4 regions of the Streptomyces sp. NPDC001904 genome follow, and region 4 is predicted to be linked to each of the others. Evidence: riboswitches for the same ligand, from Rfam matches in the RefSeq annotation. Region 4 holds a riboswitch; each other region holds the start of a gene.

Region 1 (3,721 bases), on a different contig from region 4:
GCGCGGCGAGCACTTCGCGGTGCGCCTCGTCGAGGACGACGGAGTCCTCGGCGGACGGGGTCTCTCCGGCCGGTGGCGGTGTCCACGCGCGGGCGGTGCGGCGGCGGCGCAGGACCGACCGGGCGGTGTTGACGACCGAGGTCCGCAGATAGCCGAGGGCGTTGTCGACCTCCGTGATCCGCTCCCCGTGGCGTCGGTAGAGGGCGGTGAACGCGTCCTGGACGACGTCCTCCGCGGTGGCCGGGTCGTCCACGAGCAGCACCGCGAGCCGGACCATGCGCAGCCGGTGCGCGTGGTACAGCTCGCTGACCGTGGGTGGCCGGTCCGGCCGGGGGTAGGGGTGCGTGCCGCCGTACCCGGAGGGGTGGCGCGGTGTGTCCTGGCCGGGTGCCGCCTCGAGCGTGGACCGGTCGCGGCGCAGCAGCCCGCGCAGCGACGCCCGCCATCCGGGGCGGGTCCGGCCGTACGACGGCGTGAACGGCCGCGGCCGCGGGGCGAGCTGAGTGGCTGCGGGGCTGTGCACGGGGTTCCTCGGGCGGTGTCAGCGGTGCGAGCGGCGGCGTACGGCGAAGAGGGCTCCCGCCCCACCGGCGACCAGGACGACGGCCCCGGCGCCCATGACGGTGGTGCTGGTGTTCGACGAACCAGTATGGGCCAGCTCGTCCTTGGAGGGGACGGGCGAGGGCGCCACGGTGCCGTCGGCGGACGGCGCTGCGGACGGCTCAGCGGACGGCTCAGCGGACGGTACGGCGGACGGCTCTGCGGACGGCGGAACCGTCGTGGCCGGTGTCGGAGCGCTGGTGGCGGGCACCGGGCTGGCGACGCTCGTGGGGCTGGCCGACGGGTGTGCCGGTGCGGCCTGGGCGGCGGGGATCGCGGCGAGGGCGGCCAGCAGGCCGGTGGCGACGACGGCGCCGCGGACGGGGACGAGGTGGTTCACGGTCGTACTCCAGGGTCGGGGTGAAGGACACCGGTCGGCGCCCTTCACCCCCACACGACGCGCGACCCCGCGCCGGGTTGCCGTGGTCGCACGGATTTCTTCGCCGGGTTCCACGGGCGTTCCGCACGACGGCCGCCGCGACGCCGTGCACGGCTGTGTGTTCTCTCCCCGCGCTGCGCGGCCGGTCCCCCTGGCGACCCGGGTCCGGTGGCCCGTAGGGTGAGTCCCGCAGCTGGTTCGCCCCGTCCGCCAGGCGGGATGCGTCGCAAGAGGGAACCCGGTGGGAATCCGGGACTGCCCCGCAGCGGTGAGTGGGAACGACCGCCGTCATACGCACTGGGCCTCGGCAAAGAGGCTTGGGAAGCGACGGCCAGTAGGTGTCCGTCCGGTCCGGACGGACGTGCTCACGAGTCCGAAGACCTGCCACCTGCCCGTGTGCGTACGACGCGTGCGCGGACATCCCGGTGACCTCGTGGGCGGGTCGGCGTACATATCCGGCGGACGACCGCGCCTTCACCGCGTGACGTCGAACCGCCGTGTGTGTCACTCCTTCGTGCCGTACGGGTCCCCGGGATCCCAGGGATACGTCTCTCGAAGGAGAACTCCGTGACCACCAGGACCCCAGCCGCGGCAGCACGGGCCACCGTGTACGGCTACCCCCGTCAGGGCCGCGACCGCGAGCTCAAGAAGGCCGTCGAGGGCTACTGGAAGGGCCGCGTCACCGCCGACGCCCTCCGGGCCACCGCCGCCGAGCTGCGCCGGGCCAACTGGCGGGAACTCGCCGCCGCCGGGATCACCGAAGTCCCGACCGGCGACTTCTCGTACTACGACCACGTCCTCGACACCACCGTCATGGTCGGCGCCGTCCCCGAGCGCCACCGCGCCGCGGTGGAAGCCGACGCCCTGGACGGCTGTTTCGCGATGGCGCGCGGCACCCAGGACGTGGCGCCGCTGGAGATGACCAAGTGGTTCGACACCAACTACCACTATCTGGTACCCGAGTTGGGACCGGACACGGTCTTCACCGCCGACTCCGCCAAGCAGGTCGCCGAGTTCGAGGAGGCCGTGGCCCTCGGGCTGACCGCCCGTCCGGTCCTGGTCGGCCCGGTCACCTATCTCCTGCTCGCCAAGCCCGCGCCCGGCGTCGCCGCCGGCTTCGATCCGCTCACCCTCCTCGACCGGCTGCTGCCCGTGTACGCGGCAGTCCTCGCCGACCTGCGCGCCGCCGGCGCCGCATGGGTGCAGCTCGACGAGCCTGCCCTGGTCCAGGACCGCACCCCGGCCGAGCTGAACGCCGCCGCCCGCGCCTACCGCGACCTCGGCGCTCGCACCGACCGGCCCAAGCTCCTCGTCGCCTCCTACTTCGACCGGCTCGGTGACGCCCTGCCGGTTCTCGCCAAGGCCCCCGTCGACGGCCTCGCCCTCGACTTCACCGGCGCCGCGGCCGCCAACCTCGACGCGCTCGCCGCCGCCGGCGGACTGCCCGGCAAGCGGCTGGTCGCGGGCGTCGTCGACGGCCGCAACATCTGGGTCGACGACCTGGAGAAGTCCCTCGCCACGCTCGGCACTCTGCTGGGCCTCGCCGAGCGAGTCGACGTCGCCGCCTCCTGCTCGCTGTTGCACGTCCCGCTGGACGCCGCCCTGGAGCGCGACATCGACCCGCAGATCCTGCGCTGGCTCGCCTTCGCCCGCCAGAAGACCGCCGAGATCGCCACGCTCGCCAAGGGCCTCGCCCACGGCACCGACACGATCACCGCCGAACTCGCCGTCAACCGCGCGGCGCTCTCCTCCCGCGCCACCTCGCCCATCACCCGCGACCCGGCGGTGCGGGCCCGCGCGGCCGCGGTCACCGACGCCGATGCCCGGCGCTCGCAGCCGTACTCCGCGCGGGCCGCTGCCCAGCGCGCCCACCTGGGCCTGCCGCTGCTGCCGACGACCACGATCGGCTCGTTCCCGCAGACGTCCGAACTGCGCACCGCGCGCGCCGACTTGAGGGCCGGTCGGATCGGCACCGCGGGCTACGAGGAGCGCGTCAGGACCGAGATCCGGGACGTCATCTCCTTCCAGGAGAAGACCGGGATCGACGTCCTGGTGCACGGCGAACCCGAACGCAACGACATGGTCCAGTACTTCGCCGAACAGCTCACCGGCTACCTCGCGACCCAGCACGGCTGGGTCCAGTCCTACGGCACCCGCTACGTCCGCCCGCCGGTCCTGGCCGGTGACATCTCCCGTCCCGAACCGATGACGGTGCGCTGGACGGCGTACGCGCAGTCGCTGTCGGACCGCCCGGTCAAGGGCATGCTGACCGGCCCCGTCACCATGCTCGCCTGGTCCTTCGTCCGCGACGACCAGCCGCTCGGCGACACCGCCCGCCAGGTCGCCCTCGCCCTGCGCGACGAGGTCAACGACCTGGAGGCGAACGGCACTTCGGTCATCCAGGTCGACGAACCCGCGCTGCGCGAGACCCTCCCCCTGCGCGCCGCGGACCGCGCCGCGTATCTCGCCTGGGCGACCGAGGCGTTCCGGCTCACCACGGCCGGTGTGCGGCCGGACACCCAGATCCACACGCACATGTGTTACGCGGAGTTCGGTGACATCGTGCAGGCGATCGACGACCTGGACGCCGACGTGATCAGTCTGGAGGCGGCGCGCTCACACATGCAGGTCGCCCGCGAGCTGGCCGAGCACGGCTATCCGCGCGAGGCCGGTCCGGGGGTCTACGACATCCACTCGCCCCGCGTCCCGAGCGCGGACGAGGCCGCCGCACTGCTGCGTACG
Region 2 (3,721 bases), on a different contig from region 4:
ACCGGCGATCGAGGCGATCGTGGCGGTCGGCGCGATGGCGAGCAGCAGCGAGTTGCGCATGCCCGTCGAGGCGATACGTTCCCGCAGCGCGGCCCAGCGCTCCGGCCAGGTGAACTCGACGTCGTAGTGGTCCGGGTGCAGCACACCGCGCGCGGTCCGGGTCTTCTCCCAGGCGGGGAGCGGGCCGCTGCGCTCGGCGAGGTCCGCCGACGCCTCGTACGCGGCGAGCATGATCCGCTCCTGGAGCCGCGTGGACAGCGCCTTGGCCTCGGGGGAGTCGAACGGCAGGCGCAGCTTGAAGAAGACGTCCTGCAGACCCATCGCGCCCAGACCCACCGGGCGCCAGCGGGCGTTGGAGCGGCCGGCCTGCTCGGTCGGGTAGAAGTTGATGTCGACGACGCGGTCGAGGAAGGTGACGGCCGTGCGGACGGTCTCGTCCAGGCGCTCCCAGTCGATGTCGCCCCCGACCACGAACGCACCGAGGTTCACCGAGCCGAGGTTGCAGACCGCGGTCTCCCCGTCGTCCGTCACCTCCAGGATCTCGGTGCACAGGTTCGAGGAGTGGACCGTGTGGCCGGGCTCCGCGGTCTGGTTGGCGGTGCGGTTGGCGGCGTCCTTGAACGTCATCCAGCCGTTGCCGGTCTGCGCGAGGGTGCGCATCATGCGGCCGTACAGGTCGCGGGCCGGGATGGTCTTGAGCGCCTTCCCCTCGGCCTCGGCCTTCCGGTACGCGGCGTCGAACTCGTCGCCCCACAGGTCGACCAGCTCGGGCACGTCGGCCGGCGAGAACAGCGACCACGGCCGGTCCGCGTCCACCCGGCGCATGAACTCGTCCGGGATCCAGTGCGCCAGGTTCAGGTTGTGGGTGCGCCGCGCGTCCTCGCCGGTGTTGTCGCGCAGCTCCAGGAACTCCTCGATGTCGGAGTGCCAGGTCTCCAGGTAGACGGCGGCCGCGCCCTTGCGGCGCCCGCCCTGGTTCACGGCGGCGACCGACGCGTCGAGGGTCTTCAGGAACGGCACGATGCCGTTGGAGTGGCCGTTCGTGCCGCGGATCAGCGAGCCGCGCGAGCGGATGCGGGAGTACGACAGCCCGATGCCGCCGGCGTGCTTGGAGAGCCGGGCCACCTGGTGGTAGCGGTCGTAGATCGAGTCCAGCTCGTCCAGCGGCGAGTCGAGGAGGTAGCAGCTCGACATCTGCGGGTGCCGGGTGCCGGAGTTGAAGAGCGTGGGGGAGGAGGGGAGGTAGTCGAGCCGGCTCATCAGGCGGTACAGCGCGGCGACCTCTTCGAGCGCGCGCGCCGAGTCGTCCTCGGCGAGACCGGCCGCGACCCGCAGCATGAAGTGCTGGGGCGTCTCGATCACCTTGCGGGTGATCGGGTGCCGCAGGAGGTAGCGGCTGAAGACGGTGCGCAGGCCGAAGTAGCCGAAGCGGTCGTCGGCCGCCCGGTCCACCAGCGCGTCGAGGCGTGCGGCATGGACGCGGACGAACTCGGCGGTGCGGTCCGCGATCAGGCCCTCACGGTGGCCGACGGCGATCGATCCGGTGAACGACGTGACGCCCTGCGAGGCGGCCTCGGCGGCGATGGAGAGCGTCAGCAGCCGCGCGGCGAGCCGGGAGTAGACGGGGTCCTCGGAGATCAGCCCGGCCGCGCCCTCGGTGGCGAGTTCGCGCAGCTCGGCCTCGTCGGCCCGCGCGCTGCGGCCCCGCAGCGCGGCGGCCGCGACCCGGCCGGGATCGGCGGCGGGCAGATCGGCGGTCAGCTCGGTCAGGGTGCGCAGCAACGCGGTACCGGGGGCATCCGCCTCGGCCACGACTGAGGCAGGATCAGCGGGCGCGATGGTCACGGTGGGGCTCTCCCTCGCTCGGCTCGGGGCCCGCGGGGAGACAGTGGCAGGGGCCCGCGCACGGCAGGGCCCGCGTCACCGGCCCATTCCACGAGGCCCGGACGTCGTCGACACCCGGGCCGGGTGGCTCGGGTGTGCCGTCGGCAGGTCTTCGGACTCACGTGGGCGCCTGTACGAGGCTTACGTTCACCGTTGCGGGACAGTTCCGGATTTGCACCGGATTCCCCTGCGCTGACAGCGAGAGCGAGCATACATGTTGTGCCGGGTGTTCGCCGCACCCCCACATCTTGTGTCGGCTAAGGTCTCGCAGTGGGGACGATCAGGGGGAGAGTGGTGCCATGCGCGGGTGGTGGACGGCGGCCGTGGTGCCGGTCCTGGCGGGGCTTCTGGCCGGGTGCGGCGCTGATCGGCAGCAGCGGCCGGAGGGGGCCGAGGCGAAGCGGCCCGCGTCGAGCAGGACCGCGTCCGCCACGCCGACGCGCCCGGAGCCGGCCCGTCCGGAAGTGGTCCTCCCGACCGGCCCGGCGACCGCGCCCGGGCTGGATGCCGCCGCGCCCGGGGCGCGCACCTTCAGCGCCGAGCGGCTGCGGGCCGCGCTGCTGCCCGCGAGCGACTTCGGGCGGGGCCTGGAGCTCGACGAGGTGCTCGCGATGCCGTTCGAGTCCACCCACGAGCAGCGGCGCGGCCGGTGGTCGTACTGCCTCGACAGCACGGCGGACCCGGCGTGGCTCGGCCCGGCCGCCTACCGCGGCACGACGGCCTCCGCCCACGCCTCCTGGGTCGACCGGACGCACGCGCCGCCGCGCGGGCACATCGTGGTCACCGAGCTCCTCGTGTCACTGCGGCCCGCGGCCGCCCGTGAACTGCACCGGGTCGAGCAGGACATCCTGCGCCACTGCCGGGAGTTCGGCTCCGACATGGAGGCGGGCACGGCCACCGAGCGCTACCGCGCGGAGCCGCTGAAGGGCCTCGGCGACGAGGCGTACCTGGAGGTCCAGGACATCGTCTACGAGGGCGACACCAGGACCACGTACACCGCCCACGTCCGGGTCGGCGGCGTCCTCGTCCAGGTCATCAGCGGCGAGGGCACGGACCGCGACGCGACCGTGCGCTGGGCCGCGCGGCTCGCGCGGGAGGTGGGCAGCGGGCTGTACGGGGTGGGGCCGTGACGCTCAGGCGGCGGTCGGCTGCTTGAGGAGGGTGTTCACGAAGTCCTCGGTGAAGTTGCGCGGGCCGGTGCCGAGGGCGACCCGGCCGCGCCGCGCGGTGCGGGCCGCGACCAGCGGGGACTCCTGGTAGTAGGCGCGGGGGTAGTCCGCGTCGTAGGGGATGAACACGGTCTTGCCGCGGGTGAGTTCGGAGCCGCACTCCACCACGACCGTGCCCTCGGCGGCGGTCACGAACGACTCGTCGGCGCACACGCCCACGGCCAGCGGGTCGTGCAGCGGGGAGCCGCCGGTCTCCCGGTAGGCGCCGAGGTAGAAGTCCATCAGGCGGGCGGTGAGCGCCATGCCCTCGCCCGCCGCCCGCAGGGTCTCCAGGTCGTCGGTGGTGAACCGCCAGCCGTGCGTCGCGTCGAGGCCGACCATCGTGTAGGCGATGCCGGAGGAGACGACGAGGTCCACGGCGTCCGGGTCGGCCCAGGCGTTGAACTCGGCGACCGGGGTGATGTTCCCGGGCACGTCGGCGGCGCCGCCCATGAAGACGAGCTTCTTCACGCGCCGCGCGAAGCCGGGGTCCTCGGTGAGCGCGAGGGCCACGTTGGTGAGCGGTCCCGTGGCGCAGACGGTGAGCTCACCCTCGTACTCCCGCGAGAGCCGCAGCAGCGCCTGCGCGGAGGACTCGGCCTGCTCGGGCGCGGTGGAGTCGGGCAGCG
Region 3 (3,721 bases), on a different contig from region 4:
GCAGGGAGTGACGAAGGATCAGGTGTACCGGCCGCTGCTGCTGACAGCCTTGCCCATGCTCCTTCGGCAGTGCCTGACGCGCGTGGTGAACCCGTCCAGCTCCCCCCTGGCGGGCCTGCTCGACACGAGCCCCCTGCGGGCGACCTTGCGGACGAAGGTGGACTGGGACCAGCTCCACGCCAACACCGCGAGCGGTGCGGTCCAGGGCGTGGCCGTGGCCACGACGGCCTGTGGCAGCGGCCGCACGGAGATCTTCGCCGAGGGACCCGCCGCGGCCCGGCTGCCGGACTCCGACACCGACCGGGCGGTCGACTACACCCGGACCGTCCTGGACGTGGACCACGTGATGGCGTCCGCGGCGATTCCCGTGGCGTTCCCGCCCGTCAGGGTCGGACCCTCCGGCTGCTGGTACATGGACGGAGGCGTACGCCTCAACGCCCCCATCAAGCCGACGATCTCGCTCGGCGCCCGCCGGGTCGTGATCGTCGCCACCACCCCGCTGCGCGACCTGCCCCGCCTCGTGGACTGCGGGAACGAAGCCGCGCCGTCCGTCCAGGACGTCGTCGCCCAGATCGTCACGGGCCTGATGGGCGATCGCATGGTGGAGGACACGCGCACGCTCGGCAAGGTGGACGAGTTGCTCGAGTCCGGGGCGGAACGGATCAGCCCGCGCGGACGCCCGTACACCGTCGTCGAGTACCTCTTCGGCGGGCCGCCGCCCGGCCAGGGGGATCAGCTCGGCGAGAAGGCGGAATACGTCCTGGACACCTGCTTCCGGGGCATCCGCCGGCTGACCAACCCCGACCTGATGTTCCTCGCCGCGCTCCTGGGCCCGGGACGGAGCCGGGGCGAACTGCTCAGCTACCTCTTCTTCGAACCGGAGTTCACCAGCGAGGCCATCAATCTCGGCGTACGGGACGCCCGGATCATCCTCGACGAGGCGGGCGACGATCCGGGCAAGCTGTGGCGCACCGACTCCGCCTAGCCGCCGAACGTCCCGCCGCGTTCTGCCCGGTGAACCTGCCAGGCAGCCGGGCGGGCCGGTCGCGGTGCCCGCACGGATGGCATGATGGCCGAGGACATGGGCGGCAGCCGCCCGAGGAAACCGGTGCGAATCCGGTGCGGTACCGCCACTGTGATCGGCGAGCGGATCCCGACGAGCCACTGCCCCGCGCGGGTGGGAAGGCCGGGACGAGCGCGGACCCGAGAGCCAGGAGACTCAGGCTGTCGCCTCCTCGAAGCACCCCGGGGCGGAACTCCCCGGCGAGAGGAAGGACACGGCATGCCTGAACGGCTCGCCGACGAGACCGTGGCGACCGGGGGCCGGGCGGTCCCGTGCCGGGTGGTGGTGTGCCGCGACTGCTGCTGCGGCACCGTCAAGGTCAACGCCGATCACGCGGCCCAGACCGCGCGGCTGCGCGAGATCGCCCCGGTGCGGATCTCCGCCTGCCTCGACGTCTGCGAGCAGGCCAACGTCGTCGTCGTACAGCCCTCGACGGCCGGGCGGGCGGCAGGCGCCCGCCCGGTGTGGCTCGGCCTCGTCAACGACCCCGACGCCACCGAGGACATAGCGGACTGGGTACGGGCAGGAGGCCCGGGCGTCGCGGCCCGGCCCGACATCCTCGACCTCTACCTCATCGAACCGCCGCGCCGCACCGCCACCACCTCATGACGGACGAGGCCCGGCCGGAGCAGGTCGCCGAGGCGCTGCGCGACGTCGCGCGGCTCGGTGGATTCTTCGCCCTCGACACCCCCGCGACCCGGGACACCGACGACGGCGGTGGTCTCCGCGACGGGTTCGCCGCCCGCGCCCGAGCGGTCAACGACCGTTTCGGGACGGCCGAGTTGCGTGTCGGCGTCTCCGTCGCGCATCTCGGACTCGCGGCCCGGCTGTGGTCACCGGTCCTCGCCTGCGCGCTCCTGCACGGGATCGTGCCGACGATGAGTGCCGTGGAGTGGTCCGGCGACGGGACGGACCTGCGGCTGACCGCACCGCGGGGACGGCTCGCGGAGCGGCTGCCGTCGCCGGTCGAAGCCGTCCACGCGGAGGTCGACGACGTGCTGCGCGACGTGGAGGCCGGCCTCAGCGTCAAGGTGGCGCCGGGCCTGCTGGCCGGGAACTCGGCGTCCGCGCTGGTCGGTTCGGCGGCGCAACTGCTGCGCACCCGGCCCGCCCTGCGCGGCCCGCTCACCCGCCTGACCCGCGAGCTCCTGGAGACGGGCCGGCTGCGGGGCACCGGGCGGATCACCGGGCCCCGGCTGACGTTCCGCCGCAACAGCTGTTGTCTCTTCTACCGTGCCCCGGGCGGCGGCACGTGCGGGGACTGCTGCCTGACCGGTTGACCGGCCGCGTCAGTCCCCGACCTCCGCCTCCCCTTTCCGGAAGGTGTCCAGGATCTGCTCGGCGGCCAGCGTCGCGGTGAGGTCACCGTCGCGGACCCGCCGCTCCAGACCGGGGGTGAGCGCCCGTACCGCGGGATCGGCGTGCAGCCGGCCGAGGAGTTCGTCGCGCACCATCGTCCACGTCCAGTCGACCTGCTGCGTGCGGCGCCTCTCTGCGAGACGTCCCGTCGAGTCGAGGAGCGTGCGATGCTGCTCGATCCGCTCCCAGACCTCGTCGAGTCCGCTCTCCTCGCGGGCGCTGCACGACAGCACCGGAGGCGTCCAGAACGCGTCCTTGCCGTGCATCAGGCGCAGCGCGCCCGACAGTTCCCGCGCCGCCGAGCGCGCGTCGCGCTCATGCGGCCCGTCCGCTTTGTTCACCGCGATGACGTCGGCGAGCTCGAGGACACCCTTCTTGATGCCCTGCAACTGGTCACCGGTCCGCGCCAGCGACAGCAGCAGAAACGTGTCGACCATGTTGGCGACCGCAGTCTCCGACTGGCCCACGCCGACCGTCTCCACCAGGACCACGTCGTATCCGGCGGCCTCCATGACGACGATCGACTCCCGCGTCGCCTTGGCGACACCACCGAGCGTCCCGGCCGTGGGGGAGGGACGCACGAAGGCGGCCGGATCGACCGCGAGACGTTCCATCCGCGTCTTGTCGCCCAGGATGGAACCGCCCGTGCGGCTGGACGACGGATCGACCGCGAGCACGGCCACCCGGTGACCGCGCCCGGTGAGCAGGGAGCCGAACGCGTCGATGAACGTCGACTTCCCGACCCCCGGCACCCCGCTGACGCCGATCCGGCGGGCCCGGCCGCTGTACGGCAGCAGCTCCGTCAGCAACTCCTGCGCCAGGCGCCGGTGCTGGGGGCGCGTGGACTCGACGAGGGTGATCGCCCGCGCGACCACCGCCCGCTTGCCGGCCAGGACACCCTTGACGTACGTATCGAGATCGATGGGCACACCGTCACCGGCTCACTGGTCGTCGTGCCCGAGGTCCGCCGCGAGGCGCGCCACCAGGTCGTGCGCCGCGTCCGGGATCACGGTGCCGGGCGGGAAGACGGCGGCGGCTCCCATCTCCAGGAGCGTGGGCACGTCCTGCGGCGGGATCACCCCGCCCACCACGATCATGATGTCCTCGCGCCCCTCCTCGGCGAGCGCCTCGCGCAACGCCGGTACGAGGGTGAGGTGCCCGGCGGCCAGGGACGACACCCCGACGATGTGCACGTCCGCCTCGACGGCCTGCCGCGCCACCTCGGCCGGGGTCTGGAACAGCGGGCCGACGTCGACGTCGAAGCCCAGGTCGGCGAAGGCGGTCGCGATCACCTTCTGG
Region 4 (3,721 bases):
CCAGACCAGGAAGACCGCGCCGGCGAGCGCCGTCACCGGCAGCAGCCGGGTGTGCCCGGGGCCGACGAGGGCGCGCGCCGCGTGCGGCAGCACCAGACCGACGAAGCCGATCGCGCCCGCCGCGCTGACCAGGACCGCGGTCAGCAGGGCCGTCACGCACAGCAGGATCAGCCGGGTGCGGGCCACCCGGACTCCCAGCGCGGCGGCCGCCTCCGGGCCGAAGGCGAACGCGTCGAGCGTGCGCCCGTACCCGAGACACACGACCAGTGCGACCACGAGGACCGCGAGACACAGCCACACCTCGGTCCAGCCGACGCCGCCGAGCGAGCCGAGCAGCCAGAAGAGCACGCCGCGCGTCGTCTCCGCGTCGGCGGCCGTCAGCACCACGACCGAGGTCAGCGCGGAGAACAGCTGCATCGCCGCCACCCCGCTGAGCACCACCCGGTCCGTCGTGCCGCCCAGGGTGTGGCTGAGCAGCAGCACCAGCGCGAACGAGACGACCGCGCCGATGAACGCCCCGCCGGACACCGACAGCGCGCCGCCGCCCACCCCGAGGACCACGACGAGCACCGCGCCCGTCGACGCCCCCGAGGACACCCCGAGCACGAACGGATCGGCGAGCGGATTGCGCAGCAGCGCCTGCAGCACGGTGCCGCACACGGCGAGCCCGGCCCCGCAGACGGCCGCGAGCAGGGCCCGCGGCAGCCGCAGGTTCCAGACGATGCCGTCGCGGATCGGCGACAGGTCCGAACTGCCCCAGCCGAGCCGCGCGCCCACCGCCGACCACACGTCGCCGACACGGATCTGCGCCGGTCCGAAGGTGATCGCCGCGGCGACTGACGCGCAGAGCGCGAACACGCCGGCCGCCCAGTACAGAGCGGACCGCAGCGTCGTCGCACTCACCGGGCGATACCGAAGTCGCCGAGCGCGGCGGCCACCTTCTCCACTCCGTCCACGGTGCGGATCGTCGGGTTCATGTCCTGTCCGCTCAAGCGCACGTACCGCTTCTCGCGCACCGCCGTCATGTTCTTCGTGACGGGGTCGGACTCCAGGAACCTGATCTTCTGCGCCGCCGACTCGGCCGACTGAGAGCGGCGCGTCAGGTCACCGATGACGAGGACGTCCGGATCGCGGTCCGCGACGGTCTCCCAGCCGATCTGCGGCCACTCCTCGTGGGTGTCGTCGAAGACGTTGCGCAACCCCAGCTCCTCGGTGATGACACCCGGGGCGCCGCAACAGCCCGCCATGTAGGGCGAGTCGGAGTTGGCGAACCAGTACAGCACGCTGACGTCCGGGGCGTCGGCCGCCGAAGCGGCCTTGTCGACGCGGGCCTTGAGCGAGGCGATGAGCTTCTCGCCGCGCTCCGCCACGTCGAAGATCCGCGCCAGGTCGCGTATCTCGCCGTAGACGGTGTCGAGGGTGAGCGCCTCGGTCCGCTCGCCGTCGCCGTCACCGCTGTTGTCCTTGCCCGCGCAGTCGCTCGGGGAGAGGTAGGTGGGGACGCCGAGTTCGGCGAACTTCCCGCGTGACGCGACGCCGCCCTTGCTGAGGGTGTAATTGAACGAGGCGGCCGCGAAGTCGGGTTCGGTGGCGAGGACCTTCTCGAAGGAGGGGTAGCGGTCGGCGAGCCGGGGCACCTTCGCGTTCGCCTTCTCAAGTCCCTTGAGCACCGGGTCCGTCCAGGTGCCGGTGCCCACCATCCGGTCGGCGAGACCGAGCGACAGCATGATCTCCGCCGCGCCCTGGTCGAGGGCGACGGCACGCCGCGGGGCGCCGTCGACGCGCACCTTCGTGCCGCAGTTGTCGACCGTGACGCCGCGCGCCGACCTCTCGTCGCCGGTGACGTCGGCCGGTCCTCCGCACCCGGCCAGGAACAGGGCGCCGGCCAACAGCGGTGCGCCGCGGCGGACATGACGGGTGAAACGAGCGGGCAGCACAGGGAATCCTCTGCGTCCAGGGCTCATACGCGGAGCCGGCCTACGGTCCACCCCCGGCCGCGGAACGCCCCCGGAGGCCGCCAGCAGGTCTTCGGACTCGGGGTCGTCCGCGCGAAGCGCCTTCCCAGACCGTGTCACCGGACCAGTGGCTGTGGCTCCGCCCGTCACCCTCACCGCTGCGCGTCAGTTCCGGCTTTCCACCGGATTCCCTGACCCGTGCACGGACAGACCGTGCAAAGGTACGACTGGCCCGGCGAAAGTACCACGGGCCCGGTGGGAGCCCTGGTGCCGGGGTTTTCGGGCATCGCCCTGGTCCGGCCGCTCCGCACCGATCAGGCGCCGAGGAACGCGGAGACCTCCGCCGCGAACTCCTCCGGCGCCTCCCGGTGGACCAGGTGCCCGACCGGGAGGGTCAGCAGCCGCCCGCCGGGAATCCGCCGCGCCAGCTCCGCGACACCGTCCTGCGGCACATGGCTGAGAGGCCCGCCCGCCACCACCAGCGTCTCGGCGGTGATCGCACCCAGCTGCTCCAGCCAGTGCGCGGGCGGGGTGTCGAGCTGCGGCCGGACCTGCACCAGCATCTCCCAGTCGAAGGACAGCTCTCCGTCCGGGCGCACCAGCGGCGGAGGTGTCCGCGGGCGGGGCAGCGGAACGTCCTCGAGCACCAGCCGCGTCACCCGCTCCGGCTCGGCCGCCGCCAGCAGATGGGCGACCACGCCGCCCATGGAGTGCGCGACGATCCGCGTCCGGTCGATGCCCAGAGCGTCCAGGAACGCGGTCACGTCGTCCCGCATCAGCTCCAGGGAGTACCGTCCCGGCCGGTCACTGTGCCCGTGCCCGCGCAGGTCCAGGGCGTGCACCCGGTGGTCGCGGGCGAACGCCGGTGCCACCGGTGCCCAGTCGGCGGCGCCCTCGCCCAGCCCGTGCAGCAGCAGGAGCGGCACGGCGTCCGGCGGTCCCGACACCTCGTAGGACAGCCTGATCCCCGCCACCCGCACCGTGCGTCGCTCCGGCATGTATCCGATGCCCCCGCCCTCGCCTTCGCACGGCCAACACGCCGACCGTGAAGATCAGTTGGTCCCGCGAGGCTACGTCATGCCGGGCGGCCGGGGGACATGGGCGACGGTCTTGGCCGCTGGCCGAGGGCCGCGGTGGACGAGCCGTTCCCGACCGTCGACGACACGGCGTGGCCGGATGCCTCCCCGGTGTCGTGACACACATCACCGAAGCGGCCCTCCGAACCCGGAATGCGTGGCCGGACCGGACGGCTGCACTGCAGGTCACATGCGTTCCAGGGGTGCAGATTTTGCCCCTGGATATACGTGAATATCCTTGAACGTTCTGGAAAAACCCGCCCGTCACACCCCGCACGTCTTCGAAAGGTTCCCCCGCACCATGCCGCTGGCCCTGTTGGCCCTGGCCGTTGTCGCGTTCGGCATCGGCACGACCGAGTTCGCCACGATGGGGCTGCTGCCCCAGATAGCCGACGGCGTCCATGTCTCCGTGCCCCACGCGGGCAACCTCGTCTCGGCGTACGCCCTCGGTGTCGTCGTCGGCGCCCCGCTGCTCACCGGCATCGGCGCACGCATCCCGCACAAGCGGCTGCTGCTGCTCCTGACCGGCCTCTTCGTCCTCGGCAACGCCGCGTCCGCGCTCGCCCCCTCCTTCGGCTCGCTCTTCGCCGCCCGCTTCGTGGCGGGCCTGCCGCACGGCGCGCTGTTCGGTGTGGGGGCCGTCGTCGCCTCCCGGCTGGTCGCCCCGGACCGGGCGGCCCGCGCCGTGTC

Evidence for each region. A riboswitch is a leader RNA that binds a small molecule or an ion and turns the genes downstream of it on or off. The one in region 4 is predicted to bind cobalamin.
Region 1: another riboswitch for cobalamin. It lies ahead of metE (5-methyltetrahydropteroyltriglutamate--homocysteine S-methyltransferase); the one in region 4 lies ahead of ABT127_RS21085 (ABC transporter substrate-binding protein).
Region 2: another riboswitch for cobalamin. It lies ahead of ABT127_RS20185 (ribonucleoside-diphosphate reductase subunit alpha); the one in region 4 lies ahead of ABT127_RS21085 (ABC transporter substrate-binding protein).
Region 3: another riboswitch for cobalamin. It lies ahead of ABT127_RS30815 ((2Fe-2S) ferredoxin domain-containing protein); the one in region 4 lies ahead of ABT127_RS21085 (ABC transporter substrate-binding protein).

The regions. Positions count from the first base shown of each region.
Region 1 covers NZ_JBEOYI010000005.1:368,564-372,284, forward strand. The annotation lists gene ABT127_RS11005 (RNA polymerase sigma factor) at 1-523, opposite strand, end outside; gene ABT127_RS11010 (LAETG motif-containing sortase-dependent surface protein) at 542-940, opposite strand; cobalamin riboswitch at 1,157-1,382, shown strand; gene metE (5-methyltetrahydropteroyltriglutamate--homocysteine S-methyltransferase) at 1,547-3,721, shown strand, end outside.
Region 2 covers NZ_JBEOYI010000011.1:176,264-179,984, reverse strand. The annotation lists gene ABT127_RS20185 (ribonucleoside-diphosphate reductase subunit alpha) at 1-1,845, opposite strand, end outside; cobalamin riboswitch at 1,971-2,108, opposite strand; gene ABT127_RS20180 (hypothetical protein) at 2,184-3,014, shown strand; gene ABT127_RS20175 (nucleoside hydrolase) at 3,018-3,721, opposite strand, start outside.
Region 3 covers NZ_JBEOYI010000024.1:116,888-120,608, reverse strand. The annotation lists gene ABT127_RS30820 (patatin-like phospholipase family protein) at 1-985, shown strand, start outside; cobalamin riboswitch at 1,099-1,221, shown strand; gene ABT127_RS30815 ((2Fe-2S) ferredoxin domain-containing protein) at 1,283-1,672, shown strand; gene ABT127_RS30810 ((2Fe-2S)-binding protein) at 1,669-2,343, shown strand; gene meaB (methylmalonyl Co-A mutase-associated GTPase MeaB) at 2,353-3,351, opposite strand; gene scpA (methylmalonyl-CoA mutase) at 3,364-3,721, opposite strand, start outside.
Region 4 covers NZ_JBEOYI010000012.1:154,926-158,646, forward strand. The annotation lists gene ABT127_RS21080 (FecCD family ABC transporter permease) at 1-903, opposite strand, end outside; gene ABT127_RS21085 (ABC transporter substrate-binding protein) at 900-1,964, opposite strand; cobalamin riboswitch at 2,017-2,187, opposite strand; gene ABT127_RS21090 (alpha/beta fold hydrolase) at 2,270-2,953, opposite strand; gene ABT127_RS21095 (MFS transporter) at 3,333-3,721, shown strand, end outside.